Linked DNA regions of Aromatoleum aromaticum EbN1. The protein of the gene in region 2 binds, or shares a complex with, the protein of the main gene of each other region. Links are inferred from orthologs where the notes say so. Each region holds a gene or a part of one and is shown on either strand. Other genes may lie near its edges. The genes, in order: lolA and EBN1_RS16395.

Region 1 (15,322 bases), 700 kb from region 2 along the record:
GATTATTGCGATTTGACCGATGACGAAGTTGCGCTCGTTGCAGAACACGAGGGCATTCCCGAAGGCGCCGCCGCGCAAGTTGTATGCGGCATGGTGCAAACCCCGGAAGGGGTGTTGATGTTGACGACCTACATGCAAGACCTTATCGAGCGAGCCACCAAACGTGGCGATCTCGAAAGGGCCGAGCGGGCAAGGAATGTGCGCGCCCGCTTCATGGCCGACCACCCCCTCCCGCACTGAAAGCTGTTCCTCCGCATCAATCCGCGTCTCGACTCGCGTCCTTCGGGACGCGCGTAGCCGCTTGGTTGTCGAGCTCGCGCAGATGCTCGAGCTTTGCCGCGATCCGCGCTTCCAGTCCGTACTGCGTCGGGCGATACCATCCGGGCGCCTTCATGCCGTCGGGCAGGTAGTTTTCGCCGGCGGCATAAGCCTCGGGTTCGTCATGCGCATAGCGATAAGCCTTGCCATGGCCCAGTTCCTTCATCAGGCGGGTCGGAGCGTTGCGCAGATGCAGCGGCACCGGACGCGAGACGTCCTGGGCGACGTGTTTGCGTGCGGCATTATAGGCTTTGTAGACTGCGTTGGATTTCGCCGCGCAGGCCAGGAAGACCGTTGCCTCGGCGAGGGCCAGTTCACCTTCGGGAGACCCCAGCCGTTCGTACGTCGCACAGGCGTTCAACGCGATTTCGAGTGCGCGCGGATCGGCGAGCCCGATGTCCTCGGTCGCCATGCGGATCAGGCGCCGTCCGAGATAGAGGGCATCCGCCCCCCCGTCCAGCATCCGGCACAGCCAATAAAGAGCGGCATCCGGATTCGAACCCCGCACCGATTTGTGCAGTGCAGATATCTGGTCGTAGAACGCTTCGCCTCCCTTGTCAAAGCGTCGCAGGCGAGTCGATAGCGCTTCGTCGACAAACTCGGGCGTCACCGTCACCACGCCTGCGGTTTCGGCGGCGACCTGAACCTGCTCGATGAGGTTCATCAGGCGCCGTGCGTCACCGTCGGCAAAACCGATCATGCGCTCGCGCGCGGCGGGCGCAAATTCCAGTTGCGGACACGCCAGCAGACGGGCGCGTTCGAACAGTTCGCCCTGCGCTTCGTCGTCGAGGGGTTCGAGCACGTAGACTGCCGCGCGCGACAGCAACGCCGAATTGACTTCGAACGACGGATTCTCGGTCGTCGCGCCGATCAGCGTCACGACGCCTTGCTCGACGTAAGGCAGAAACGCATCCTGCTGCGCCTTGTTGAAGCGATGCACCTCATCGACGAACAGGATCGTGTGGCGTCCGCGCGCCTTTTCAGTCTGCGCGTGCGCGACCGCTTCGCGAATGTCCTTGACTCCGGAGAACACCGCCGACAGTGCGATGAATTCCGCATCGAAAGCCTGCGCCATCAGGCGTGCAAGCGTCGTCTTGCCGACACCCGGAGGTCCCCACAGGATCATCGAATGCAGCTTGCCGGATTCGAAGGCGAGCCGCAGCGGCTTGCCGGGACCGAGCAGGTGGCGCTGGCCGGCGACCTCGGCGAGCGTCGTCGGGCGCATCCGCTCCGCGAGCGGTACGCGCGGCGGCTCGACGTCGTCGAAAAGGTCCGCCATCCGCGTCGCGCGTCAGTCGCCGATGACGTCGGCGCCCGCGGGCGGGACGAAACGGAACAGCGACGGATCGGGACGCGCGTTCGGTTCAAGCGACGTGAACACGATCATCGTCGTCTGGCCGAAGTTGTCCTGCAACTCCATGCGCTTCAACAGCTCCCCCGCGAGGCCCAGGCGTATCGACTGGAAACTGCTTTCCGCGTGCTTCGGTGTCGCCAGGACCCAGTCGAGCCCGTCGCCCGAGCCCGCTTCGGCGAGATCGAAGTCGCGGTCCAGCGTGCCGCTGCCCGCCAGGATCGCGGCCGGCGTGCTCCCGAGCGCGTCGCCGAGGCGCTTCACGGTGACCTGGTTCAGATCCCGGTCCCACGACCACAGTTTCTCGCCGTCGCTGACGAGCAGCTGCGGATACGGCTTGTCGTAGCTCCAGCGGAATTTGCCGGGCCGCAGGAACACGAAGCTGCCGCTCGCCTGCTGCGCCCGGCGCCCCGACGCGGACGACACGGTCTGTTCGAATTCGCCCTGCGCGCTGCGCGCGGTGTCGACGAACTCGCGCAGCTGCTCGACGCCGCTCGCCGCTGCCGCCGCTCCCGATGATATCCAGGCGGCTGCCGCGCACAGCAGCATGCGGGCCGTGAACGCTGCCGGACCCATGCCCCGATGTCTCATTCGGTCTCCTTCACCGGCGCAATCACTTCGCGATTGCCGTTGCTGCCCATCGTCGATACCAGGCCGGAACGTTCCATCTGTTCGATCAATCGTGCGGCGCGGTTGTAGCCAATGCGCAAATGTCGCTGCACGAGCGAAATCGACGGTCGCCGCGTCTTGACGACAATCTCCACGGCCTGGTCATAGAGCGGATCGGCCTCGCCATCGCCGCTGTCTCCGCCGCCGAGCGCGCCGTCAGCCTCCTCCTCGGCGGCCGAAAGAATCCCTTCGACATAATCCGGCGGACCGCTGTGCTTGAGATGGTCGACGACCTTGTGCACCTCGTCGTCGGCGACGAACGCGCCGTGCACCCGCACCGGCAGGCCGGTGCCGGGCGCGAGGTAAAGCATGTCGCCCATACCGAGCAAGGCTTCCGCGCCCATCTGGTCGAGGATCGTGCGCGAGTCGATCTTGCTCGACACCTGGAACGCGATGCGCGTCGGCACGTTCGCCTTGATCAGGCCGGTGATGACGTCCACCGACGGGCGCTGCGTCGCGAGAATCAGGTGGATGCCCGCCGCGCGCGCCTTCTGTGCAAGCCGCGCGATCAGCTCCTCGACCTTCTTGCCGACGACCATCATCATGTCGGCGAGCTCGTCGACGACGACGACGATGTGCGGCAGCGTCTCGAGCGGCTCCGGGTTGTCCGGGTTGATCGCGAAGGGGTTCGTCAGCGGTTTCTCGGCTTTCGCTGCGTCGGTGACGGCCTTGTTGAAGCCGGCGAGGTTGCGCACACCGACTGCCGCCATCAGCTTGTAGCGCTTGTCCATCTCGACGACGCACCAGTTCAGCGCGTTCGCCGCGTGCTTCATGTCGGTGACGACCGGCGCCAGCAGGTGCGGGATGCCCTCGTAGATCGACAATTCCAGCATCTTCGGGTCGACCATGATCAGCCGTACCTTCTCGGGCTCGGCCTTGTACAGCAGCGACAGGATCATCGCGTTGATGCCGACCGACTTGCCCGAGCCGGTCGTGCCGGCGACGAGCAGATGCGGCATCTTCGCGAGGTCTGCGACGACCGGCTGCCCGCCGATATCCTTGCCGAGCGCGACCGTCAGTGTCGAATGCATGTCCTGATACGCCTTCGAGCCCAGGATTTCGGACAGGCGCACCATCTGCCGTTTCGGGTTCGGCAGCTCCAGCGCCATGCACGACTTGCCGGGCACCGTCTCGACGACGCGGATCGACACCAGCGACAGCGCGCGCGAAAGATCTTTCGCCAGATTGACCACCTGGCTGCCCTTGACGCCGGTCGCCGGCTCGATTTCGTAGCGCGTCACGACCGGCCCGGGATAGGCCGCCAGCACTTTCACCTCGACGCCGAAATCCGCAAGTTTCGCTTCGATCAACCGCGATGTCGATTCCAGCAATTCGGCTGACGGCGGCTCGACGTCGGCAGACGGTTGATCCAGCAGCGCGAGCGGCGGCATCGATCCGGCCGGCAGATCGACGAAGAGCGGCTGCTGCCGGCCCTTCTCGACGCGCTCCGGTTTCGGCGTGTCGACCATCGCAGGCTCGATCCGCGCCGGCTCGATGCGCACGGACCGGGACGGTGCCGCTTCGGCTTTGCGCCGCTTCGGCTCGCCAAGCGCGTCGCCCTTCTGCGCGACCGGTTGCGCCGCCTTGCGCTCGGTTCGGCCACGCCATGCCTGCCGAAGCGTGCTGCACCCGCGTTCGACCGAAGTGCCGATCCGCTCGACGAGCGACAGCCACGAGATCCCGGAGAAAAGACTCAATCCGGACGCGAACAGCGCCAACAGCAGCAGGGTGCCGCCCGTAAAGCCGAGATAACGCTGCACCGCGGCGCCGAGTTCCATGCCGATGAGGCCGCCGGGCGCCAGCGGAATGCTTGCGCCGTGCGAGTGAAAACGCAGCGACTCGAGCGCGCTGCTCGCGACCAGCACGACGAAGAAACCCACCAGAACGATGAAGAACGACCGCCTGTCGAGGCGCAGGTCATGCTTCAGCCGGCGAAAGCCCCACACCAGCCCGTAGCCGAGAAAAACCACCCACCACCACGCGGACACGCCGAACAGGTAATACAGCAGATCCGCGAGCCACGCGCCAAAGCGCCCGCCCGGGTTGGCGATACGCGACACTTCGGCGGCGTGCGACCAGCCCGGATCGGCCTTGCTGTAGCCGAGCAGCACGAGGCCGACGTACAGCGACATCACGCCGAGAATCAGCCAGCGGGCTTCCTGCAACAGCAGCGAGATCTTTTCCGGCAAAGGTTGGGAACGTGAGGACAGGCGGGACGACATGAGGAGAAACTTGAGGGCGAAGGGAAACGACGGTGCGTAATTATATGCGATCCGTCAAAACGGCCGTTGCCGCTGTTGCGAAGGGAAACAGACCCGCCCGATTCAGACGCTCTGCAGGCGATCGCGCAGCACGATGCCGGCGCCGGTTTCCTCGATAAGCCCCTGCGCCGCGAGGTCCTTCATGACCCTGCTGACCATCTCGCGCGACGCCCCGATCATTTTCGCGATGTCCTGCTTCGTGATCTTGCGCACCACCACCACCGCCCCGTTCACTTCCTCCGACATTTCGAGCAACAGGCGCGCGACGCGGCCGTAGACGTCCATCAGCGCGAGGCTCTCGATCTTGCGATCGGCACTGCGCAGGCGGTCGGCGAGGTTGGCCATGATGCGCCAGGCCACTTCGAAGTTGCCCTGCAGGATCGTGCGAAAATCGTTCTTCGCGATCATCACGAGGTCGGAAGGCATCACCGCGACGACGGTCGCCGAGCGCGGCTGCTCGCCGAACATGCTCATCTCGCCGAACAGTTCGCCCTGCCCCAGAATCGTCAGGATCACCTCACGGCCATCTTCGTCGCTGACGACGACCTTGAGGCTCCCCGTCAGGACCAGGTAGACAAAATCGCAGCGCTCGCCTGCATGCACCACGCTCTGCCCGCGCGGGATGCGGCGCATCATCGCCAAGCGGGAAACCGTGGCCAGGGTGTCGTCGGACAAGCCCTGAAACAGCGAGAAGGTCTTCAAGGCGGTGGTGGAAACCGCGGTGGGCTGTGTCATGGCGACTCCGGAATGTGCTCGAACGGGCGTATCAGAAAACGGGAAAACTGGCGACGCACAATATCACTGATTTTACCGGAATCCGCGATTGACTTTCCCGACCGAACCCCAGCATCGCGTGGCGTCGATGAGGCACCTGCACTGATGAAAAACGCTTTTCGCGATCGTCCCGCACTATGGACATCATTGAATCGGCGGGACAAACCCCTCGGCTATAATCCCGCTGTCGCCAACCAGAAAGAAGATCACGCTATGACAACCAAGCACGCCCGCCTGCTCATCCTCGGCTCCGGCCCGGCCGGTTACACGGCCGCAGTGTACGCCGCCCGCGCCAACCTCGATCCGGTCCTGATCACGGGACTGGCGCAGGGCGGTCAGCTGATGACCACGACCGATGTCGACAACTGGCCCGCGGACGCCGATGGCGTGATGGGGCCTGACCTCATGGCCCGCTTCCAGAAGCACGCCGAACGCTTCAATACCGAGATGGTCTTCGATCACATCCACACCGTGAAGCTCGGCGAGAAACCGTTCCGGCTCGTCGGCGACGCCGGCGAATACACTTGTGACGCGCTGATCATCTCGACCGGCGCGACGGCGAAATATCTCGGCCTCCCGTCCGAAGAGAAATTCTCCGGCCGCGGCGTCTCCGCATGCGCGACCTGCGACGGTTTTTTTTACAAGAACCAGGACGTTGCAGTGATCGGCGGCGGCAACACGGCAGTCGAAGAAGCGTTGTACCTCGCCAACATCGCGAAGAAAGTCACGGTTGTGCATCGCCGCGAGAAGTTCCGCGCCGAGAAAATCCTCATCGACAAGATGATGGAGAAAGTCGCCGCCGGAAAGATCGAACTCGCGCTCAACTCGACGCTCGACGAAGTGCTGGGTGACAACACCGGCGTGACCGGCATGCGGGTCAGGGATGCGAATACCGGTGCGACCCGCGACGTCGCGCTGCAGGGCGTGTTCATCGCGATCGGCCACAAGCCGAACACCGACATTTTCGAAGGCCAGCTCGAGATGGAAAACGGCTACATCATCACCAAGGGCGGCCGCGAAGGCGACGCCACGGCGACCAGCGTGGCCGGCGTGTTCGCCGCGGGCGACGTGCAGGATCACATCTACCGTCAGGCGGTGACATCCGCAGGCACGGGCTGCATGGCCGCACTCGATGCGGAGCGCTACCTGGACACGCTCGCCGGCTGAGCACGACGATGACCCGGCGGCTTCCCCCTGCTGCACCGAAACCGGGAAGCCGGACCGGGCGAACATCGCATGCCTTCGAAGAACTTGCCGCCTTGCGCGGCAAGCTGAAACCGGCCGCGAGCAGCCAAAAGCCTGCGAAGCCGGAGATGCCCCACCCGGGTGCGGCAAAAAACACCCGCGACGCGACGGCCGCCGGAGTTCTCCCCGGCGCGTCCGCCGATGACGATCCGGCGCTGTTCCGCGAGGCTGTGCGGGATGTCGCACCAATCACGAAAGGGTGCGGACGAGCGGAAATCGAGACGCCGAAGCCGGCACCGGTACCGCGTCCGCAACCGCTCGAACCTGACACCCCCTCTCCCGCCGTGCGCGCGTCCCTCGATGGACTCGAGGACGCAGCGCTCTTTCGCTCGGCGACCGGCGACGTGACGCCGCTTCGCGACACCGGTCACGCGGAGCTCGGTCGCGCCCGTCCGTCGCCGTATCCACTGCACATGCGCGACGAGGACCGGCATCGCATCGAGACGGACCCGGCGTCGCTGCTGTTGCCGCCCGATCACGACGCGCTCGATCCGGCGGAGCTTTTCCGTCATGCGGTGCGCGGCGCCCGACAGATCGAATCACGCGACCGGGTCGAGCTGCAGCCTCCGCCGCCCCGCCCGGAGCCATTGAAGCACAGCGAAGACGAGCAGGCTGCGTTGCGCGAATCGCTCGACGCGCCGATGAGCCTCGAAGACCGGCTGGAAATGGGGGACGAGGCGATCTTCCTGCGCCCCGGCCTGCCACGCCGCGTGCTGATGGACTTGCGCCGCGGGCGCTGGGTGCTGCAGGGAGAAGTGGACCTGCACGGCTACAATCGGGACGACGCCCGCGAAGCGCTGGCACGCTTTCTCGCGGCGAGCCTGCAGCAGGGGCGCCGCTGCGTGCGGGTGATTCACGGCAAGGGGCTGGGGTCACCGGGCAAACTGTCGATCCTCAAGCACCTGTCGCGCGGCTGGCTCGCGCAACGCGAGGAAATCCTCGCGTTCTGCCAGGCCGGCCCGAACAAAGGCGGCTCCGGAGCGCTGCTGGTGCTGCTGAGGGCCGGCAATCCGCCGAAGGAGTGAACGCAGCCCGCAAGCCGGAAGGAAGCAATCAGATTGCGGCTTCGTCCGTTTCGCCGGTGCGGATGCGCACGACCTGCTCGACAGCCGTGACGAAGATCTTGCCGTCGCCGATCTTGCCGGTGCGCGCAGCCTTGATGATCGCTTCGACCGCCTGGTCCACGAGGTCGTCGCCGAGGACGATTTCGACCTTGATTTTCGGCAGGAAATCAACGACGTACTCGGCGCCGCGATACAACTCGGTGTGGCCTTTCTGGCGGCCGAAGCCCTTGACCTCCGACACGGTCAGACCAGCGATGCCGACTTCGGACAGCGCTTCACGGACCTCGTCGAGCTTGAACGGCTTGATGACGGCTTCGATTTTCTTCATGTAATTTCTCCTCGAGGGCTGGCGGACGCCGATTCGGCTCGGTCCTGCGCAGTCAGTATTCGTCCTGATAGCGCGATGTTATCGGATAACGCCAGTCCCTGCCGAAACCGCGCCTCGTCACCCGGATGCCGACCGGCGACTGGCGGCGCTTGTATTCGTTGCGCTTGAGCATCGCGACGGTGCGCCTCACGTCGGCTTCGGGGAAGCCGCGCGCGATGATCTCGCGCGGCGACTCGTCACGCTCCATGTAGGCCTCGATGATCGCGTCGAGCACGTCGTACGGCGGCAGCGAATCCTGGTCGGTCTGGTCCGGTTTGAGCTCGGCCGACGGCGGCCGGGTGATGATGTTCTCGGGCATTACCGGACTGACCGTGTTGCGCCAGCGCGACAGGCGGAACACGAAAGTCTTGTACAAGTCCTTCAGCACCGCGAAGCCGCCTGCCATGTCGCCGTACAGCGTCGCGTAGCCGGTTGCCATCTCGCTCTTGTTGCCGGTCGTCAGCACGATCGCGCCGGTCTTGTTCGACAGCGCCATCAGGATCATGCCGCGGATGCGGCTCTGCAGGTTTTCCTCGGTGGTGTCCGCCGGCAGCCCCTCGAACTGCCGGGCGAGCAGGTCGGCGAACGTGTTCATCGCCGGCTCGATCGGGATTTCGTCGTAGCGCACGCCGAGGTTCGCGACCAGTGCGCGCGAATCGTCGAGGCTCATCTGCGCCGTGTAGGGCGAAGGCATCATCACCGCACGCACCCGCTCCGGCCCGAGCGCGTCGACGGCGATGCACAGCGTCAGCGCGGAGTCGATGCCGCCGGACAGGCCGATGATCGCGCCGGGAAAACCGTTCTTGCCGAGGTAGTCGCGCACACCGGTCTTGAGCGCTTCGTAGACTTCCTCCTCGATCGGCCGTGCGGGAACGATTTCGCCCGGCTCCCAGCGTCCGCCGCGAAAATGCAGCACGTCGAGCCGCTCCTCGAACGAAGCCGCCTGATACCTGACTTGGCCGTCCGCGTCGAGCGCGAACGATGCGCCGTCGAACACCAGTTCGTCCTGGCCGCCGACCATGTTGCAATAGACCACCGGCAGGCCGGTGTCGGCGACGCGCCCGCGCAGCACTTCGTAGCGGCGCGCGAGCTTGTTCATGTGGTACGGCGATGCGTTCAGGCCGAGCAGCAGTTCCGCGCCTTCGGCACGCACCAGTTCGGCCGGGCCCGACTCCCACAGGTCGGCGCAGATATTGACGCCGAGCTTCACGCCGTTCAGTTCGAACACGCACGCGTCGAGGCCGCGGTCGAAATAGCGTTCCTCGTCGAACACTTCGTAGTTCGGCAGCAGATGCTTGTGATAGGTGGCGAGGACTTCGCCGTCGCGAATCACCGACGCGGCGTTGTAGCGCCAGTCGCGCCGCTCTTCCGGATGCCCGAGCACCAGCGTGATGCCGTCGGTGTGCAAAGCGATGCGTGCCACTTCGCGGCTGCATGCGCGGTAGAAATCCGGGCGCAACAGCAGGTCTTCGGGCGGATAGCCGGATAGCGCCAGTTCAGGCGTCAGCAACAGGTCGGCGCCAGCCGCGCGAGCCTGGTCGAGAGCGCGGATGATCCGGTCGGCATTGGCCGTGAGGTCGCCGACGGTAAAATTGAGCTGGGCGACAGCGATAGCGAGCGTTTTGTCCATGGGCGCAACTATACCGTTTCAGCCTGCAATCGGCGGACCACGAGCCCCACTCGATCGGCCGTTTTTCACCCACAGGGGGCGTGGGGAAAGCTGTGGATAAGACGTGAGCAAGCGCTACAAATCCCCTGCCCGCAAGGAAAATACGAAGTTGCGCAATAATTGGGCAGCTGGGCGGACGCTGCGGCACGCGACAAACGAATCGCGCCGGCCGCGGTCCCACCGATCGCTTCGATCACCACCGGGCTGCCAACGTGCCGACATACCGCTTTCGCCGCTTCGATGATGTGATCGGCATCGATCCCGCCGCCTGGGATGCGCTCACCAACGGACAGGTCTGCGTGTCGCACGCCTTCCTCGCCGCCCTCGAGGCGACGGGCTGCGTCGGGGCGGGCACCGGCTGGCTGCCGCGCCACGCAACGCTGTGGGAAGGGCCGCAGCTGGTCGCGGCGATGCCGTTGTACGAGAAGCACCACTCGTACGGCGAATACGTCTTCGACTGGGCGTGGGCCGAGGCGTATGCGCGCCATGGCCTCGCCTACTATCCCAAGTGGCTTGCGGCAGTGCCGTTCACGCCGGTGCCCGGGATGCGCCTGCTCGGCCGCGACACCACAAGCCGCAAAGCGCTGTTGCAGGCAACGCTGGCGTCGGCCGAGGAAAGCGGTTTGTCGTCGCTGCACGTGCTTTTCCCCACCGAAACCGAGGCTGGATGGATGCGCGAAGCCGGCCTGCTGATCCGCCAAGGCGTGCAGTTCCACTGGTTCAACGCGGGTTACCGGGATTTCAACGACTTTCTCGGCAGCCTGAATCACGAAAAGCGCAAGAAAATCCGCCAGGACAGGCGCCACGCCGCCGCCCATTCGCTGACGTTCCGCTGGCTCGACGGCACGACGGCGAACGCCGCCGACTGGGCGTTCTTCCATCGCTGTTACGCGGCGACTTACGCGCTGCACCGCTCGACGCCCTATCTCGGCGCGCCGTTTTTCACGCAGCTGGCGTCGCGCGCGCCGCACAGCGTGCGCCTGCTGCTCGCCGAACGCGAGGGCAAGCCGGTCGCAAGCGCCTTTTTCCTGTGCGACGGCGAAGCGCTTTACGGCCGCTACTGGGGCGCGACCGAACATCTGCCGTTCCTGCATTTCGAGTTGTGCTATTACCGCGCGATCGACTACTGCATCGGCCACCGCCTGAGCCGCTTCGAGGGCGGCGCACAGGGCGAGCACAAGCTCGCGCGCGGGCTGCAGCCGGTCGTCACGCGCTCCGCGCACTGGATTCGCGAACCGCGCTGGCGCGACGCAGTGGACCGCTTTCTCGCGCAGGAAACGGCGGGCATCGACTTCTACCTCGACGAACTTACCGAGCGCTCGCCGTTTCGTGCCTCGCGAAGGACAGCGCCGGAATGAAAAACAGCCCGCGCTCGGCGGGCCGTTTTCGGACAAGACAGCTTGCAGTGTATTTATTTTGCGGCGTTCTTCAGGCCGTTGAGGATTTCCTGCTTCGCATCTTCCACGGTGCCCCAGCCGAGCACCTTGACCCACTTGCCCGGCTCGAGATCCTTGTAATGCTGGAAGAAATGCACTGTCTGCTTCATCAGCAGCTCGGGCAGGTCGTCAGTGGTCTGGACCTTGTCGTACAGCGGCGTGAGCTTCGACACCGGCACAGCGACGACTTTCGCGTCCTGCCCGCCGTCGTCTTCCATCTTCAGCACGCCGACCGGACGGCAGCGGATCACCACGCCCGGCATCAGCGGAAACGGGGTCACCACCAGCACGTCGACCGGATCGCCGTCGCCGGCGACGGTGTGCGGCACGTAGCCGTAGTTGATCGGGTAGCGCATCGACGTGCCCATGAAGCGATCGACGAACACCGCACCGCTGTCCTTATCCACTTCGAACTTGATCGGCTCGCCCTGCGCCGAAATCTCGATGATGACGTTGATGTCGTTCGGCACGTCCTTGCCGGCCTTCACGAGCTCGAAACCCATAATTCCCTCTCCCATGGAAAATGTGGCGCGGATTATAAGGGGAAACGCGTCGCCCGTCGCTGCTCGCAACGCCCATCGGACCGCGCTCCCGGTTTCGCGCGACCGACCCTCGGCGCGGTGTTCGAAGCGGGCCGGACCGGCGTCGCCGCAACATCGTCACGTGACGAACACCACGGGCCACAGCAGACCTGAGGTGATAGCATCACGCCCGGCTGGCCTCTTCGGAGGACGGCCTCAGCTTTCCGACCTCGTTCCTCAACGCCAGGTGCGGCTGAGCGGCGAGCGGCAGTTTTCGATAGAATCCCGCGGTTTGCTTTCCCGATCGCCCACCCAATCATCGCGCCACTCATGACAGAAATCGCTCCTGCCCTGCCCGCTCCGGACAACCTCGACGCGCTCCGGCTCGAGGTCGCCGGGATCATTGTCGAAGCGCTCAACCTCGAGCAGGCGCCGGCTTCGATCCCTCCCGACGACTCCCTGTTCGGCGAAGGCCTCGGGCTCGATTCGATCGACATCCTCGAAGTGGCCCTCGTGGTGTCGAAACGCTACGGCTTCCAGCTGCGCGCCGATGACGACGACAACATCAGGATCTTCCGTTCGCTGCGCAGCCTGACCGGATACATCGCCAGCCACCGCACGCAATGAAGCTCGATTTCGCGCGCGGCACGCATCGCGTCGCACTGGTCTGCGTCGTCGTCGCCTGGGCGGTGGCGGCCCATTACACCACCGCGCTGGTCGAGACGTCCTCGTGGGGAGCGCTGCTCGGCATCGCGCCGTTTGCGTTTGTCGCCGCAACATTCGCCTGGCACTCGCCGTTGCGCACGGTGCTGCTCGCGCTGCTGGCTTTCGCGGCGCTCGGGCTCGCGCTGCTGTGGCCGACGCTCGCGCGCAACGTCGGCTGGATGTATTTCATCCAGCATGTCGGCACCAACGCCCTGCTCGGCATCGCGTTCGGCCGCTCGCTGATCGGCGGGCGCGAGCCGATGTGCACGCGCGTCGCGGCGCTCATCCACGGCGCACCCGGCCCCGTGCTTGCCCGCTACACGCGCGGCGTGACGCTCGCCTGGGCGCTGTTCTTCGGCCTGATGACGATGGTGTCGATCGCGCTGTTCGCGTTCGGTCCGCTCGACGTGTGGTCCGCTTTCGCGAACCTGCTGACTTTTCCGCTCGTCGCGCTGATGTTCGCTGGCGAATACGTGGTGCGCCTGCGAGTCCTGCCGCCCGAAGAGCGCAGCGGCATCCTCGATGCGGTGCGCGCCTACTGGCAACCCCCGGCAAACCCCGCACTCGCAGCATCGCGCAGAACGCCGGCGACGCGTCGGGGCCACCGATGAGCGACGTTGCGCCGCCCCTGCCGCTGCTGGGCCATGCGTGCCTGGACGCCGCCCTTGCGTGGCGCCACGGCGAACGCATCAGCGTCGCGCGCTTCCTCGGCGACGTGCACCGGCTCGCCGCGTTGCTACCGCCGGGGGGCCACGTGCTCAATATCTGCGCCGACCGCTACCGCTTCACCGTGGGCCTCGCCGCGAGCCTGCTCGCCGGCAAGGTCAGCCTGCTGCCGTCCACGCACACCCCTGAAACCGTACGCCAGCTCGCGGCGTTTGCGCCCGATGCGTTCTGCCTCGCCGACGGCGCGTGCGACATCGACCTGCCGCAGTTCCAATACCCCGAACTCGCCGGCCCAGACCATGCCGGCCCGGTGCCCGCCGTCGCCGCCGACCAGCTCGTCGCCTGCGTGTTCACTTCCGGCTCGACCGGCATGCCGGTGCCGCACCGCAAGACCTGGGGCGCGCTGGTGCGCAACGCCGCGGCCGAAGCCGAGCGCCTCGGACTGTCCCCCGCCGCGCCCCATGCGATCGTCGGCACGGTGCCGCCGCAGCACATGTACGGTTTCGAGTCGACGGTACTGCTCGCACTGCAGGGGGGCGGCGGCTTCTGGGCCGGACGTCCGTTCTACCCGGCCGATATCGCCGCCGCGCTCGACACCGTGCCACGCCCGCGCGTGCTCGTCTCGACGCCGTTTCACCTGCGCACGCTGCTCGCCGCCGATGTGGCGCTGCCGGTCACCGATCTCGTCGTCTCGGCGACCGCCCCGCTGTCGGGCAACCTCGCCGCCGAAACCGAAGCGCGCCTGCGCGGCCCGCTGCTGGAAATCTACGGCTGCACCGAAACCGGCCAGACTGCGACGCGGCGCACCGCGCTGACAGCGGAATGGCAGCTTTTTCGCGACGTCCGCCTGAGCGTCGAGGACGGCCAGGCGTGGGCGTACGGCGGACACGTCGAGCAGCGCACCGCGCTCGGCGACATCCTCGAACCGACCGCCGCCGACCGTTTCCTGCTGCACGGACGTTCGGTCGATCTCGTCAACATCGCCGGCAAACGCAGTTCGCTGAGCTACCTGAACCACCAGCTGAACGCGATTCCGGGCGTAGTGGACGGCAGCTTCGTGATGCCGGACGACGAGCAGATCGATGGGGCGACGCGCTTGTGGGCGATCGTCGTCGCACCCGGGCTCGATCGGGGCGCGCTGCTGCACGCGTTGCGCGAGCGCATCGACCCGCTGTTCCTGCCACGCCCGCTGCTGTTCGCCGACCGGCTCCCGCGCAACGCGACCGGCAAGCTGCCGCGCGCGGCGCTCGACGAGCTGTGCCGCCGCTTGCGCAGCGATCCGGCATGAAGTTCGAAACCGCGATCGTCGTCGCGCCGGACCATCCGGCGTTTGCCGGGCATTTCCCCGGCCAACCGATCCTGCCCGGCGTCGTGCTGCTCGGCTGGGCGACCGGCGCGCTCGGCATCGCCCTGGGCCGGCGGGTACCGCCCTGCCAGATCGCCGCGGCAAAGTTCCTGCAGCCGGTTAGTCCCGGCACCTCGCTGCTGATTCGCCATGTGCGCGAGCTGGGGGGTGCGTGGCACTTCGAGATCCTCGCCGGCGACGCAACGGTCGTATCCGGCACATTGAGAGTGGCAGCGTCGTGACTCGCACCCGAACCGCAGCTGCGCAGCCCGACGACCTGGAGGGTTCGGCGGACGCGCGAGCGCCCGCCGCCGACACCGCCTGGACGCGCCGCCCCGAGCGCAGCAACCAGCCGATGTTGCGGCTGATGACATGGATTTCGCTGCGTCTCGGACGTCGCGCCGGACGGCTCGTGCTGCGGCTCATCGCCGGCTATTTCCTACTGTTCGCTCCCACCGCGCGGCGTGCGTCGCACGCGTACCTAGCGCGCGTGCTCGAACGCACACCGCGGCCGGCCGAATTGTTCCGGCATTTCCTCGCCTTCGCCACGACGATCCACGACCGCATCTATCTCCTCAACGAACGCTTCGACCTGTTCGACATCCGCATGCATGGCGGCGAACTGATCCGCGACATCGTCGCCGACGGCAATGGCGTGTTCCTGATCGGCGCCCACCTCGGGAGCTTCGAGGTGATCCGCGCGGTCGGGCGCCAGCAGCCGGGGATCCGGGTCGCGATGGTGATGTACGAAGACAACGCGCAGAAGATCAACCGCACGCTGGCCGCGATCAATCCGGCGGCGCAGCAGGACATCATCCCGCTCGGCCGACTCGATTCGATGCTGCAGGTGCGCGAACGGCTCGACGACGGCATGCTCGTCGGCATGCTCGCCGACCGCAGCGTCGGGCCGGACGCAGTCGAACGCGTCGAT
Region 2 (15,192 bases):
ATCCACGTCGAGCGTTTCGAGCGCGGCACTGATGCGCCCGGCAAGCCCCTGATGGGCCAGGAATTCACGGAACGCGTCGGCGGTGGTCGCGAAACCGCCGGGAACACGAACGCTGGCAGGCAGCTGGCTGATCATCTCGCCGAGCGAGGCGTTCTTGCCACCGACCTGCTCCACGTCTGACATGCGCAGTTCAGTGAAGGGAATGACGTAACGAGTCATGAATGGCCTTTCGGTTTTGTGGGGGAGAAAGCAAAATCCGATTTTAGCGAAAAATGCTGCTCTGCCGCACGGCAGGTTTTCCCCAATGCCACTTTTCCGGCGCAAAACATGAGCGACACTCCCATCCGCACCGTCTTTTTCATCTCCGACGGCACTGGCATCACTGCCGAAACGCTCGGCCACAGCCTCCTCGCCCAGTTTCCCGGCGCCCGCTTCCGGCAAGTCCGCGTGCCGTTCGTCGATGATCTCGACAAGGCGCTCGACTGCGCGCGCCAGATCCGCGAAACCGCGGTGACGGACGGCGTGCGCCCGATCGTCTTCAGCACGCTGGTCAACCCCGACCCGCTGAGCGGGCTGCGCGAAATCGATGCGCTGTTCGTCGATCTGTTCGAGCAGTTCATCAATCCGCTCGAAGCCGAACTCGGGCAGCGTTCGACGCACACCGTCGGCCGCTTTCACGGCATCGCAGAGAGCAGCGACTACAAGGCGCGCATCGAGGCGATCAACTTCGCGATGGCGCACGACGACGGCGTGTCGACGGACGGCGAACTGGCCGACGCCGACGTGATCCTCGTCGGCGTTTCTCGCTCGGGCAAGACGCCGACGAGCCTGTATCTGGCGGTTCAGTTCGGCGTCAAGGCCGCGAACTATCCGCTGATTCCGGAAGACTTCGAACGCAACAAACTCCCCGGAGAGCTGCATCGCCATCGCAGCAAGCTCTTCGGCCTGACGATCGCGCCGGAGCGCCTGTCGCAGATCCGCCAGGAGCGGCGCCCGAACAGCCGCTACGCGTCGATCGAAAACTGCCGCTTCGAGATCGACGCGGCACAAAAGCTGATGCGCCGCGAAAACATCCAGTGGCTCGATTCCACCAGCAAGTCCATCGAAGAGATATCAGCTACCATTCTGCAGGCCGTGCGGCTGAACCGCCCGGTGTACTGACTCCGATAACGGCGATCGACACCCAAACAGGAATTTTCATGAAACGAACACGTCAAAAGCGCCGCGGTGGTTTGGGCCGCGAAGCCGAACAGCTGATCTGGCTCGCAACGGGCCTGGCCGAATCCGGCAGCCGTGCCGAAGACCATTACTGGGACCGCCACTTGTGCGCGGCCATCGACCGCCTGCTCGCCGACAGCGAAGAGGAGACCCTGAACGCCGCGCTCGACCACCTGTACAGCGCCGACTCGCCCGGCTACGACGAACTGGCCGACTTCATCGAATCGCGCGCCGAAAGCGCACCAGGCGTCTCGGCCGAGCACGACGTCCTGCTGATCGCCGCGCCGGTGCTTGCGTGGTCGCGCTACCGCATCCCGGCGACGACCGTTTCGCCCGCGGTGCTCGCGAACCTGCGGGTGCATCTGCAGGCCCACGTCCTCGCCGATCGCGTCAAGCTCGCGCTGGCCGATTTTCTCTTCAGCCCCGACCAGTTACCGCAGGGCTACAGCCCCACTGCCGAATTCGCCGCGAAGCTGGGGCAGGCGGCGCTTTCCGGCCGCGACCTGCATATCGAGACCGAAGGGATGCCCGAGACGGCGCAGTTCCTGTCGGACACCCGCTATCTGCTTGCCGCGATCGCGGTGCCGAAAGGCGAAGCGCTGTTCGGCTGGCAACAGGCGGGCGGATCGCGCGACCAGTCCCTCAGCCAGTGGCGCAAGCAGGGAGGCGCGTGCCTGATGCCCCTGCTGCCGGGTTGCGCGATGGAAGTCGTGTTGCCCGACGCCTATTTCGCCGCCAGCCGGCAGGCCGACAAGGACAGCCGGCCGTACGCGATCCGCGCCTCGGTGGCTTTCCTCGGCGCCGAGATGGAAGCGCCGGCCGGCAACCTGCGCGCAGTGATCGCGCCGTTCCACGAGCGCGAGCTCGAGGAATACCGCGTCGGCCTGACGTTGCGCGGCAAGGACGAGGTGGTGCACGGCGTCGTCTGGCCGCTGCTCGGGGCCGAGGACGACAACGCCGACAGTCCGGCACAGATCGAAGCGGTGCTGCGCGACTGCGGCGTCACCGAAATCGTGAACCTCGACCACCGTTTCCCGCTCGAATACTGCGATGACTGCGGCGCGCCGCTCTACCCTTCCCCTGAAGGGGAGATCGTGCACGCCGAAATGCCCGAAGAACACGGCGAGGCCGCACCCCGCCACCTGCACTGAAGCAGCGCCGGCAGTCGGGCCCGACATGAGGAGTCGTACATGAGCCGCAAAGTCGACAAGCCCGAAGCCGAATGGCGCGCGCAGCTCACTCCCGCGCAATTCCAGGTCACGCGGGAAAAAGGCACCGAGCGCGCCTTCACCGGGGAATACTGGGATTGCTGGGACAAAGGCGAGTACCACTGCATAGGCTGCGGCGCGCCGCTGTTCAGTTCGGAACACAAGTTCGACGCCGGCTGCGGCTGGCCGAGTTTCTGGACCGCTGCGGCGCCCGAAAACGTCGAGACCGCAGAGGACCGCAGCCACTTCATGCAGCGCACCGAAGTGCTGTGCCACGAATGCGGCGCCCACCTCGGGCACGTGTTCGAGGACGGCCCGCAGCCGACGGGCTTGCGCTACTGCATCAATTCGGCATCGATCCGGCTCGAACCGGAAGCGTCCGCGAATGACGGCCAGCCGCGAGGACCGCAATCGACCGGCTAGCAGCTGTCGCCGTGCAGCCGCTCATTGGCCGGCGCGAGCCTGCACCAGCGACGCGAGAAGCGGCGACGAGAAGTCGCGACGATAGAGCACGATGACGACGATCGTCGTGACCGCAATGAACAGCCACGGCTGGATGAACCAGGTGACTGCGGCGATGCCGAAATAATAGGCGCGGATGCCGCGGTTGAACTCGTCGCCGGCCAGCCAGTTCACAGTCGCGAGCCGGTTCACCGTCGCCTCGGCATTTTCGCCGCGGCCAATGTACGGGCTCGCGCCGATCAGGATCGACAGCAGGTTGAACTGGCGCAGCGACCACGTGAACTTGAAATACGCGACGACGAACACCGTCAATAGCAGCAGCAGCTTCACTTCCGATACTGCGCGCGAGGTTTCCCGTGCGAACGGCAGGTCGGCGGCAAAGCGGATCACCTGGTCGAGTGCGCCGAGCACTGCGAGCAGGCCGGCGATGATGTAGATCGTCGTGCTCGCATAGAACGACACGCTCTGCATCAGGTTACCGACCAGCGCCGCGTCGGTCATGCGCATCTCGCGCTGCACGAGCTGGCGCGCCCACTCCAGCCGGTAACGGTGGGTGACTCCCATCAGGCCGTCTCGGGCCCAGCGGCTGCGTTCCGAAAACCAGCCATAGCCCACCCACGCGACGAGGAACCAGCACAGTCCCGCCCAATCGGGTGCCGAGATTGCCGTCATGAATTCCTTCATTGCGTCCGTTGCTCAGGAGGCGCGCAGGAAGTCGCTCACGATGCGAATTTGCGACGCGTCCATCAACACCGGCGCGTGACCGACGCCCGGGAACTCCGCGCTCTGCGCGCGCGGCCCGGACTGCGCCATCCGCGCAACGGTCTCCGCTTCCAGCAGATCCGATTCCGCGCCGCGAATCACCAGTGTCGGGCAGCGGATCGCCTTGTACACATCCCACAGATCGACATCGACGGTGATCGGCGTATGGCGGAAGACATCCCCGATCCCGGGGTCATAAACCATGGCGAAACCGCCTTCGACCGGCCTGACCGAATATTCCGTGAGGTGTCGCCACTGCGCGTCGGTCAGCGGGCCGAACGGTGCACTGATCTCGCGTATCCAGGCTTCGGCGGCAGCCATGCTGGGGAATTTGGGGGCATTGCCGACGTATTCGCCGATCCGTTGCAGTGACACCGCGGTGATCACCGGGCCGACGTCGTTGAGCACCAGGCGCGAGATCGGCGTGTGTGGCTGGCTGGCGATCAGCATGCCGATGATGCCGCCCATCGACGTGCCGACCCAGTGCACGGTATCGGCATCGACCCGCGCGAGCAGCGTGATCATGTCGGCGACGTAAAGAGGAAAGCCATAATCGGTCTTGACGCCGAGCCAGTCGCTGCGCCCGCGGCCGACGACGTCCGGGCAGACGACGCGGTAGTCGTCGGCGACCGCCTGCGCGAGGAAGTCGAAGTCCCGGCCGTTGCGCGTCAAGCCGTGCGCGCAGACAAGCACCTTGCGGTTCGCCGGGTCGCCCCATTCGGTATAGGCCATGCGATGCAGGCCGTGGGGGCCGATGCACTGCACGGACTTCTCGCGCAGTCCGCGATACGGGCGGGTCGGCAGCGGCGCGGGTCGAAACAGGCGGCGCAGGGTGTCGAGCAGGCTCATCGATTCAGGCCGTTGGATTAGGAAGCCGGAGTTTAGCAGCCCGGATGCGTATGCCGGTGACCACGAACCACGCTGCGAACTCGCTCAGCCACCGCCAGGCCTGCGCGGAAGCTGCTCACTTCACGTGAAGCGTGGAGTCACGAAGCTTACCGCCCGTGCCAGTAGCGTGATGCGATCAGGCGTTGCGCCTCGACGCTCACGCCGCCGTCGCGCACGTCGACGCGGATCGCGCCCTGGCTGTCGGTGCGCCAGTTGCGCGCCCCGGAAGCCGACCATCTGGCCCACACCGCAGGATGCGGATGGCGGAACGGATTGAGATAACCGACCGTGAAGATCGCGGCTTGTGCATCGACGGCCGCGATGAACGCCGCACTCGATGACGAACGGCTGCCATGGTGTGGCACGACGACGACATCGCTTGCCAAGGCGTGGGCCGACCGCGCCAGCAGGCTGCGCTCGGCGGAGGTCTCGATGTCGCCCGCGAGCAGCGCCGATCCGCCGGGCGCGGCGATCCGGAGCACGCACGACTTGTCGTTGTCGCGCCGCGCATCCTCGCCTGCGACCGGATGCAGCACTTCGAAATCGACACCATCCCAGCGCCAGCGCTCACCGGCGACACAGGAAACAGGCGCAACGCGGCCGGCGTGGAGCCGATGCCCGGGAGGCAGGTCCGCCCGGATGTCCACGATTTTCACGCCCTCCCCGAGCGACGCGGCGCCACCCGTGTGGTCGAGGTCGTCGTGCGAAATGACGAGGCGATCGAGCCGCCGCACCCCGACCGCTCCCAGATAGGGCAACAGCACCCGCTCCCCCGCGTCCACGTCCGGCCCGTAGGCCGGCCCGGTGTCGTACATCAGGTCGTGACGGGCTGTCTGCAGGTGCACCGCCATGCCATTGCCGACGTCTAGCACTGTCAGGCGAAACTCGCCCGGCGCCGGGCGCGGTGGCGACCATGCGAGCATCGGCAGCATCGCCAGCACCCCGACATGGCGCGCAGGAGTGCCTCGCGGCAGCAGCAGCCACAGCACGCCGGCGATCCCCGCAAGGGCGATCAGCGGCGGCGGCCCGGCCTGCTGCCACATCGCGAATGGCATGTCCGCGAGCCATTGGAGGGCGACCATCATCAGCCCGGTCAGCCAGTGCGCCAGTTCCAGCAGCGGCGGGAACGGCAGCACGATCGCTGCCAGCGCGAGCGGGGTGATCAGGAAACTCACCAGCGGAATCGCGAACGCATTGGCAAACGGCGACAGCAGCGAGAACGCATTGAACAGCACGAGCAGCGCCGGAACGGTCGCCAGCGTGATTGCGAGCTGCGTCGTCACCGCGACACGCCAGCCCGGCATGCTGCCGGCGCGCCCGCCGACGACGTACATGATCGCCGCGACTGCGCCGAACGACAGCCAGAATCCCGCCGACAGCACCGCCCACGGGTCGACCACCAGCACCGTGAACAACGCGAGGGCGATGACGCGGCTGCCTGCCGACTCGCGCCCGAGCAACAGCGCCAGCGCCAGCACCGAGAGCATGATCAGCGAGCGCTGCGTCGGAATGCCGAGGCCCGCGAGCAGCGAATAGGCAGCCGCCGCGGCGAGCCCGGCGAGCGCCGCCGCCTTCCTTGCCGGGAACCGCAGCGTCAGCGCCGGGATGCGCCGCCACCCCCATCCGGCAATGCCGCCGATCGCCAGCGCGACCATCGACACGTGCAATCCGGAGATGCTGACGAGGTGGGCCACGGCCGTCTTGCGGAATACCGTCCACTGTTCCTGCGGGATCGCGTTCTGGTCGCCGACGGCCAGCGCGACGAGAACGCCGGCGTATTCGGCAGCGGGGAGCGTCGCGATAAAACGGGCGCGCACCGAATCGCGCAGGCGGTGGACAAGGACCATTGGATCGGCCACCAGCGGGTCGAGCAGGATGTTTTCCCCTTTCGCCCGTACATGACCCGTTGCCCGCAGGCCGCGCTCCAGCAACCATGCTTCGTAATCGAAGCCGCCGGGATTGGCAAGGCCGTGCGGGCGCTTCAGACGCAGCGTCAGCTTCCAGCGCTCGCCCGGTCGCAGCGGCGGGACCTGTCCCTCGTCGCCCGCATCCTCGTCGCCGCCGGCCCGGGCGCGTGGCGCGTACCACGACACCAGCATCCGCTGCGGCACCGGGGCGGACGCCGATTCGACACGCAGCACGAAGCGCACGCCACGATCCAGGGTTCGCGGCAGCTCGTCGATGACGCCGGTCACGACCACCTCGCGTCCTTCCCAAGCCATCGGCAGCTCGTCGGCGAGACGCCATTGTGCCCGCCCCGCCGACCAGACGAAGCCTGCGGCGAGCGCCAGCAGGCACAGGCCGGCGAGCCGCGTGCGAGCTTCGGCGCGCCACGATGCCGCCGCGACAGCCCCGCTCGCAGCGAGAAGCGCGAGCAGCCAGCCGGTGCCGGGCAGTTCCGGAAGACCCTGGCAGAGCCAGACACCCAGGGCGAAGGCGATTATTGACGTTCGCATATTTCGGCATCATGCCTGTGCGCCGGAAGCGCTGACAAGCTCGCTGCGGCGTTTGGGACTTGCCGGGCGAACCATTAGAATCCCCGCTCCGAACCGGATGACCATGCGCAAGATCCTCAAGCGTTTTCTGCCGAAGCACGAAACGATTCGCTCCAACCGTTGGCTGCGGCCGTTCGCGAGCACGCTGCTGCACCCGCGCCTGTGGCACCTGAATCGACATTCGGCAGCCGGCGGCTTCGCGGTCGGATTGTTCTGCGGCCTCATTCCCGGACCGCTGCAGGCGGGCGCGGCGGCGATCTGCTGCGTGGCATTCCGCGTCAACCTGCCGCTGGCGATAATCACGACGCTGTATTCGAACCCGGTGACGATCGTCCCGCTGTATTTTCTCGCCTACGAGATCGGCAGCTGGGCCATGGGCATCAACGGGCAGGAGTTCGCGCCGCCTCCTGAACTGGGCGAGATGACGCTGATCGCGTGGGGTGGCGCGCTCGTGGACTGGATGGCGGGCCTGGGCAAGCCTCTGGGGCTGGGCCTGATCCTGCTCGCGGCGACGCTGTCGCTGCTCGGCTACCTCACCGTCAAGGCAGCGTGGCGAATCTGGCTGATCCGCACCTGGCACGCTCGCCGCACCCATCGCAACGGCGGCTGAACATCCTGCGAGTCACGCCAGCCGGCCGTCGTCAAGCCGCAGCGTGCGCTGCGCCCGCCCGGCGAGTTGTTCGTCGTGGGTGACGATGATGAAGCTCGTCGCGAGCCGCTCGTTGAGGCTCAGCATCAGGTCGAACACGCTCTGGGCGGTGCGCCGGTCGAGGTTGCCGGTCGGCTCGTCCGCGAGCACGCATGCCGGCTGAGTCACCAGCGCCCGCGCGATCGCCGCGCGCTGGCGCTCGCCTCCGGACAACTCGCCGGGTGCATGGTCGAGCCGGTGCCCGAGGCCGACTTCCTTGAGCATCGCCACCGCCCGTTCGTTCGCCGCCTCGCGCTCCATGCGCCGGATGTAGAGCGGCATCGCGACGTTCTCGAGCGCCGAGAATTCCGGCAGCAGGTGGTGAAACTGATACACGAACCCAAGCGCCTCGTTGCGCACCCGACCGCGCTCGGCATCCGACATGCGCGAAAAATCGCGTCCGTGCAGGCGCACCGCGCCGGCGCTCGGCACGTCCAGCCCGCCGAGCAGATGCAGCAAGGTGCTCTTGCCCGAGCCCGACGCACCGACGATCGCGATGCGTTCGCCGCGTGCGACTGCGAGCGTCACGCCGTCGAGCACCTGCAGCGCGTCAGCCCCTTCGCGGAAAGTCTTCGACAGGCCTTCGCAGGCCAGCACCGGCTCGTTCGTCGCTTCACTCATAGCGCAGGGCCTCGGCCGGGTTCACGCGTGACGCGCGCCAGCTCGGATACAGCGTCGCCACCAGGGTCAGCACGAAGGACAGCGACACGATCGTGATCACGTCGGCCGGCAGCACTTTCGACGGCAGCTCGCTGATGTAGTAGATCTCCTTGTTCCACAACGTCGCGCCCGTGATCTGTTCAAGGGCGGGAATCACGACGTCGAGGTTGTGCGCCAGCAACAAGCCGCCGGCGACCCCCGCGGCGAGGCCGACGAGGCCGATGATCGCGCCCTGCAGCACGAAAATCGCCATGATCGACGCGGGACTCGCGCCCAGCGTGCGCAGGATCGCGATGTCGGCATACTTCTCCTGCACCGCCATCACCAGCGTCGACACGATGTTGAACGCCGCGACGGCGACGATCAGGAACAGGATGATCGTCATCATCGTTTTCTCCAGCGCCACCGCGCGGAAGAAATTCGCGTGGCTGCGCGTCCAGTCGCTGACCGCCACAGCGCCTTCGATCAGGCCCGGCAGCTCGCGCGCGACGCGCGGCGCGGCGAACAGGTCGTCGAGCTTCAGCCGCACCCCGCTGACGCGCTCGTCCATGCGGTACAGCGCCTGGGCGTCGCGCAGGTGGATCAGCGCGAGGCCGGAGTCGTACTCGAACATCCCCGCTTCGAAGATCCCGACGACCTCGAACTGCTTGACCCGCGGCAGCACTGCCGCCGGCGTCACCAGTCCTTGCGGGGCGATCAGCGTCACCTTGTCGCCGACCTGCGCCTGCAGCGCGAACGCGAGGTCGCGCCCGAGCACGATGCCGAAGCGTCCGGGCTGCAGCGCGTCGAAGCTGCCCGAGCGCATGAAGCGCACGAAATCGGCGACGCCGTCCTCGGCCCCTGGCAGCACGCCGCGCACCAGCGTGCCGCGCACCGCCTGGTCGAACGACAGCATGCCCTGTTCCTGGATGTACGGCGCCGTGGCGACCACATCCGGATGGCGCGCAGCCTGGTCGGCAACCTGTTGCCACGCATCGAGCTCGCCGTCGAAACCGGAGACCTGCACGTGCGAAGCGACGCCGAGGATGCGCGTGCGCAACTCTTCCTGGAAGCCGTTCATCACCGACAACACGACGATCAGCGCGGCGATGCCCAGCGCAGTGCCGAGCATCGACACCAGCGAGATGAAGGAGATGAAGCGGTTGCGCCCCTGCGCCCGCTTGCGCGACCGGGTGTAACGCAAACCGACCAGGATTTCGTAACGCATCGGGTGGGGGGCAGCGGCGAAAAGGCGCCATTCTGCCGCAAGGACAGGCGCAGCGCGATGAACAGCCGGCAGGATCGCGAAAAATCGCGACGAACCGGCTCGTTTTCACGCGTCCTGCCCTTGCCGACGCGAGCACGAACGCTGCGGCCTGGCCCGCACCGGGAGCGGCGTCGACTCCCGCGCTGGCCCGATCGTCTGGTGCCGCCGGACCAGTCAGGCGCTGTGCTAGACTCGATCCGCTTCTTGTTGTGGTCGCTACATGCAGATTCACCTCGTCATTCCCGGCCTGATCTGGCCCGGCGCTTCGCTCGTCGCCCCCGCAGCGGGCATCGAACTTCCCGCACTCGCACGCCTCCTCGGCCGCGGACGGCGCGAACACCGGGACTTCGAGCCGCTCGACCTCCAGCTTGCGCGCCTGTTCGGTCTGGGCACCGGCTCGTCCGACGGCCCGCTGCCGCTGGCCGCGCTGCGCCGCCTCGGCGAATCGGCCCCACTCGCGCCCGATCCGGGCGGCGCCTGGCTGTGCGCCGACCCCGTGAACCTGTCCTTCGCGCGCGAACACCTGCTGCTCAACGACTTCCCGGCCGATGAACTCGGCGACGACGACGTCTGCGCGCTGATCGCCGCCCTCAACGATAATTTCGGCGATCTCGGCCGCTTCGAAGCGTGCACGCCAACGCGCTGGTACCTCCGCTTGGCCGCGCCGACTCGCGCCAGGCTTTTTCCGCTGCATGACGTCATCGGACGGCCGATCCGCCAGTTCCTGCCCGAAGGCGACGACGCCCGCCTGTGGCAGCGCACGATGAACGAAGTGCAGGTGCTGCTGCACAACCATCCGCTCAACCAGGCACGCGAAGCCGCCGGACGGCGTCCTGCGAACAGCCTGTGGTTCTGGGGTGCTGGAGCGCTGGCACCGGCCCCGGCTGGGACGCTGCCCGCAGTGCAGGCAGCCGAACCGCTCGCCCGCGGCATGGTGCGCGCCACCGGAGCCGAAGTCTCGGCGCCGGATCTCGCGACGGCGTTGCGCGAAGACACGATTGTCGTCCTCGACACGCTCGTCCACGCGGCACGACAGCTCGATCTCGACGCCTGGCGCAGCAACCTCGCCACGCTCGAACGCGACTGGCTCGCACCGCTCGCCGGGGCGCTCGGCGATGGCCGCGTGCAGAAACTGACTCTCACCGCCCCCGGCGACCGCGGCACGTTCGAACTCGTGGTGCGCGCCGACGAGCGCTGGAAATTCTGGCGCAAACCGCTCGCTTTCGACGCCCTTCTCGAATCGCTCACCCCGCCGGCTCCGTCTCTCCCCGCCAAACCCGTCGCCGACCCTGCCCCCGCCCGCCGATGACACGCATCCAGTCCCGCACCGTTCCGCCCCGCGTCGTCCAGCGCCTGATCGACGGCGGCACCCATCCGCTGCTCGCGCGCATTTATGCGGCGCGCGGCATCTCGCGGCGCGAGGAGCTCGACTACGGCCTCAAGGGGCTGCTGCCGCCGGGGGCGCTGCGCGGCACCGATGAAGCCGCGCAACTGCTCGCCGACGCGATCGAGGCCGGCGCGCGGATGGTGATCGTCGCCGACTACGACTGCGACGGCGCCACTGCCTGCGCCGTCGGAGTTCGGGCCTTGCGCGCTTTCGGCGCCGACGTCGGCTATCTCGTGCCGAACCGCTTCGAATACGGCTACGGCCTCACGCCGGCGATCGTCGAACTGGCTGCGCGGATGGAGCCCGACCTGCTGATCACCGTCGACAACGGCATCGCCAGTGTCGAAGGGATCGCCGCGGCGCGCAGCTACGGCATGGCGACGCTCATCACCGACCATCACCTGCCCGGCGACGCGCTCCCCGATGCGGACGTCATCGTCAATCCGAATCAGCCGGGCTGCGACTTCCCGAGCAAGGCGCTCGCCGGCGTCGGCGTGATGTTCTACACGATGCTCGCGCTGCGCGCCGAACTGCGCAGCCGCGGCGCGTTCTCCGGGCGGCAGGAACCGAACCTCGGCGAGCTGCTCGACCTCGTCGCGCTCGGCACTGTTGCCGACGTCGTGAAGCTCGACCACAACAACCGCATCCTCGTCGCCCAGGGGCTCGCCCGCATGCGAGCCGGGCGCATGCAGCCCGGCGTCCGCGCGCTGTTCGCCGCGGCCGGACGCGAGTTCGAACGCGCGAACACTTTCGACCTCGGTTTCGCGCTCGGCCCGCGGCTGAACGCCGCCGGTCGGCTCTCGGACATGAGCCTGGGCATTGAATGCCTGATCAGCGACGACATGGGCCGCGCGCTGAACATCGCCCAGGATCTCGACAAGTTGAACCGCGAGCGGCGCAGCATCGAACAGGGCATGCAGGAAGACGCGCTGATGCGCCTCGCTGGCTTCGACCCGGGACAAACGGCGTCCGTGAGCCTGTTCGAGCCGGACTGGCACCAGGGCGTCATCGGCATCGTCGCCGGACGCATCAAGGAGAAACTGCACCGGCCTGTCGTCGCATTCGCGCGCGGCGCGGACGGCGAACTGAAGGGATCGGGGCGCTCGATTGCCAACGTGCACCTGCGCGACGCGCTCGATCTCGTCGCCAAGCGGCATCCCGACCTGATCCTGCGCTTCGGCGGCCACGCGATGGCGGCGGGCCTGACGATCCGCGAAACGGATTACCGGCGCTTCGGGGGGGCGTTCGAGGAGATCGTCCAATCACTCGTCGGCACCGCCGACCTGACGCGCACGCTGGAAACCGACGGCGTGCTCGAAAGCGGTTACATGACGCTCGATTCAGCGCGACTGATCGAACAGGACATCTGGGGACAGGGCTTCGCGGCGCCGGTGTTCGAGGACCATTTCCGCGTCGACAACCAGCGTCTGCTCAAGGACAAGCACCTGAAGCTGCAGTTATCGAAGAACGGCGTGCGCTTCGACGCGATCCGCTTCAACTTCGCCGAGAGCGCGGGAGCGAGCATCCATGCTGCCTACCGGCTCGCGCCGAACGAATACAACGGCGTCACCAACCTGCAGTTGATGCTCGAACACTTCGACACTGTATAGCCCGTCCCGCTGCCGAGCGCAGCGTCCGCTGCGAAAATCCCGCATGGCAGTGGCTCCGGACGGTCGCAGCGCGTGCTGCATCGCTCCAATAAAATCTCCAGGCGACACCACGGATGCTGCAATGCAGCATGCCTGGGATTCCTCCGCTGGACGGTATTGCTCGGCATCCACGTCGTGACGTGAACCGAGTCAAAGGTGGGAAAGCAAGCTCCGTTTCCCCAGCGCGGCTCTTTTCGAGCCCTCAGGTACCTTGAGCTCGCTAACCCCTTGGCGGACGGAGTTCTCTCCGGCAGGAACGGTGGTCGCGATCAATTTTATCTATCTACCCAAAAGAAATATTTTTGTGCAGCGCATATAACCATTATTAAGAAATGGTTACAATCCACGGCAGTAAAGATTTCATACAAAAGGAGCAAGCCGTGAAACGTTCCGTTCTCTTTTCCTCGATGCTGGCCCTGACTCTGGCAAGCCCGCTCGCCCAGGCATACAAACAAGGCGACATCGTCGTGCGGGCCGGGGCCATCATGGTCGATCCGACAGTCGACGATTCGAGTGTCTCCACCACGGCGACGGGCAAAATCCCGGGAGCCAAAGTCACAGTCGACAACAACACGCAACTCGGTGTGACGCTGTCGTACATGATCCGCGATCATGTCGGCATCGAACTCCTCGCCGCGACCCCCTTCAAGCACGTAGTCGGCCTGAAAGGAATCGGAGGTGGTCTCGACGGCAGGCTCTCGACGATCGAGCAACTCCCGCCGACGCTCTCGCTGCAATATTTCCCGATGGACTCCTCGTCGAAGTGGCAGCCTTACGTCGGCGCCGGCATCAACTACACGACGTTCTTCAATGAAGAGCTGACCAGCGCACGCAAGGCACAAGGATTCTCCCACCTCGACCGCGAAAGCTCGTGGGGCCTCGCACTCCAGGCGGGTCTCGACTACATGCTGACCGACAAGGTTATTCTCAACGCTGCCGTGTGGCGCATCGGCATCGACGGCGAGGCGACTGCGCGTCATCCGGCGCTCGGCAAGGTCAAGGTCGACATCGATATCGACCCGTGGGTGTACATGGTCGGCGTCGGCTACCGCTTCTGATCGCCGGTATCGCAGTTCACTCGTGAAACCACGGCGGCCGCCCAGCGGTCGCCGTTTTCATTTGTGCAGCGCGAAATCCGGGATCCGGTCAGACCGCGAACACCATCAGCCCTTCCGTTCTCTTTCCCTCATCGGGTGGGCCGGTCGTAGCCGTGATCGGCCGTGGTTTTCCCATCAGCCGCAACTGTAGCCGACGCGCGGCTCGAAGCGCCGCGGCGATCCCTGCCCGGATGTCCGAGATTCTGTCCCGCGTAACAGCACCGCCCGGGTATACTCTCCGGCTTTCCCGATTTTCCGGAGTGCCGTATGGAAGCCGAACGCCTCAACGCCATCGCCCAGCAACTCGACGACCTGCGTGCCCGCGGTCGCGAACTCCGGAGGTATCTTTGACTACGACGAGAAATCGTCGAAACTCGAAGAAGTAACCCGCGCTCTCGAAGACCCGGCCGTCTGGAACAACGCCGAGAAGGCGCAGGAACTCGGCAAGGAGAAGCGCCAACTCGAAGACGTGGTGCACAACCTGCGCGATATCGAAAGCCTGTCTTCCGACCTGAAGGACCTCTTCGATCTCGCCGAAGCCGAAGACGACGAAGACACACTCGCCGCGGTCGAAGCCGACATCGGGGAGCTTCAGGCGAAAGTGCATGCGCTCGAATTCCGCCGGATGTTCTCCAATCCGATGGACCCGAACCCCTGCTTCATCGAAATCCAGGCCGGGGCCGGCGGCACCGAGGCGCAGGACTGGGCCGGCATGCTCGAACGCATGTACCTGCGCTACTGCGAGCGCAAGGGCTTCAACGTCGAGTTGATGGAAGAATCCGAAGGCGAAGTCGCCGGCATCAAGGGCGCGACGATCAAGGTCAGCGGCGACTACGCGTACGGCTTCCTGCGCACCGAAACCGGCATCCACCGTCTCGTGCGCAAGAGCCCGTTCGACTCGAACGCGCGGCGCCACACCAGCTTCTCGTCGGTGTTCGTGTATCCGGAAGTCGATGATTCGATCCAGATCGACATCAACCCGGCCGACCTGCGCATCGACACCTATCGCGCTTCCGGCGCGGGCGGCCAGCACATCAACAAGACCGACTCCGCGGTGCGCATCACGCACGAGCCGACCGGCGTCGTCGTGCAGTGCCAGAACGACCGCTCGCAGCACAAGAACAAGGCCGAGGCGATGTCGATGCTGAAAGCGCGGCTGTACGAACTGGAACTGCGCAAGCGCCAGAGCGAGCAGCAAAAGCTCGAAGACTCGAAGAGCGACATCGGCTGGGGCCACCAGATCCGCTCCTACGTGCTCGACCAGTCGCGCATCAAGGATCTGCGCACGAACTTTGAGGTCGGCAACACCCAGGCCGTGCTCGACGGCGACCTCGACGACTTCATCGCGGCGAGCCTGAAACAGGGCGTCTGAGACCTTTCGACCTCTCCGGGCGCTGCTGCCGCAATCGCGGCGTCGGCGCGCCCGCCTCGC

What was found.
Region 1: the proteins of EBN1_RS16395 (region 2) and lolA are in contact, whole or in part, in a cryo-EM structure (PDB 7ARM), measured with the Escherichia coli proteins. The link is inferred for Aromatoleum aromaticum EbN1 from one-to-one orthologs.

What each region holds. Positions count from the first base shown.
Region 1 is NC_006513.1:4,157,517-4,172,838, forward strand. The notes cover bases 436-3,434. They hold lolA (outer membrane lipoprotein periplasmic chaperone LolA), read right to left. Parts: upstream 2,261-3,434; coding sequence 1,610-2,260; downstream 436-1,609. Other genes in these bases: EBN1_RS19790 (replication-associated recombination protein A), read right to left, coding at 436-1,597; EBN1_RS19800 (DNA translocase FtsK), read right to left, coding at 2,257-3,434. Also shown: EBN1_RS19785 (hypothetical protein), read left to right, coding at 1-240; more of EBN1_RS19790, read right to left, coding at 257-435; more of EBN1_RS19800, read right to left, coding at 3,435-4,560; EBN1_RS19805 (Crp/Fnr family transcriptional regulator), read right to left, coding at 4,663-5,334; trxB (thioredoxin-disulfide reductase), read left to right, coding at 5,587-6,540; EBN1_RS19815 (Smr/MutS family protein), read left to right, coding at 6,687-7,643; EBN1_RS19820 (P-II family nitrogen regulator), read right to left, coding at 7,672-8,010; EBN1_RS19825 (NAD+ synthase), read right to left, coding at 8,063-9,679; EBN1_RS19830 (GNAT family N-acetyltransferase), read left to right, coding at 9,931-11,076; ppa (inorganic diphosphatase), read right to left, coding at 11,130-11,657; EBN1_RS19840 (phosphopantetheine-binding protein), read left to right, coding at 12,006-12,302; EBN1_RS19845 (COG4648 family protein), read left to right, coding at 12,299-12,991; EBN1_RS19850 (AMP-binding protein), read left to right, coding at 12,988-14,334; EBN1_RS19855 (3-hydroxyacyl-ACP dehydratase FabZ family protein), read left to right, coding at 14,331-14,633; EBN1_RS19860 (LpxL/LpxP family acyltransferase), read left to right, coding at 14,630-15,322. UniProt on the Escherichia coli protein: Participates in the translocation of lipoproteins from the inner membrane to the outer membrane.
Region 2 is NC_006513.1:3,450,354-3,465,545, reverse strand. What follows is about bases 7,462-10,330. They hold EBN1_RS16395 (lipoprotein-releasing ABC transporter permease subunit), read right to left. Parts: upstream 9,589-10,330; coding sequence 8,335-9,588; downstream 7,462-8,334. Other genes in these bases: EBN1_RS16390 (hypothetical protein), read left to right, coding at 9,848-10,330; lolD (lipoprotein-releasing ABC transporter ATP-binding protein LolD), read right to left, coding at 7,656-8,342; EBN1_RS16405 (DUF2062 domain-containing protein), read left to right, coding at 7,462-7,643. In the rest of the region: ppsA (phosphoenolpyruvate synthase), read right to left, coding at 1-219; posphoenolpyruvate synthetase regulatory kinase/phosphorylase PpsR, read left to right, coding at 328-1,161; EBN1_RS16430 (DUF2863 family protein), read left to right, coding at 1,200-2,369; peptide-methionine (R)-S-oxide reductase MsrB, read left to right, coding at 2,409-2,849; EBN1_RS16420 (DUF599 domain-containing protein), read right to left, coding at 2,871-3,560; EBN1_RS16415 (alpha/beta fold hydrolase), read right to left, coding at 3,585-4,499; EBN1_RS16410 (DNA internalization-related competence protein ComEC/Rec2), read right to left, coding at 4,646-6,994; more of EBN1_RS16405, read left to right, coding at 7,098-7,461; more of EBN1_RS16390, read left to right, coding at 10,331-10,936; single-stranded-DNA-specific exonuclease RecJ, read left to right, coding at 10,933-12,624; EBN1_RS16380 (OmpW/AlkL family protein), read left to right, coding at 13,044-13,721. UniProt on the Escherichia coli protein: Part of an ATP-dependent transport system LolCDE responsible for the release of lipoproteins targeted to the outer membrane from the inner membrane.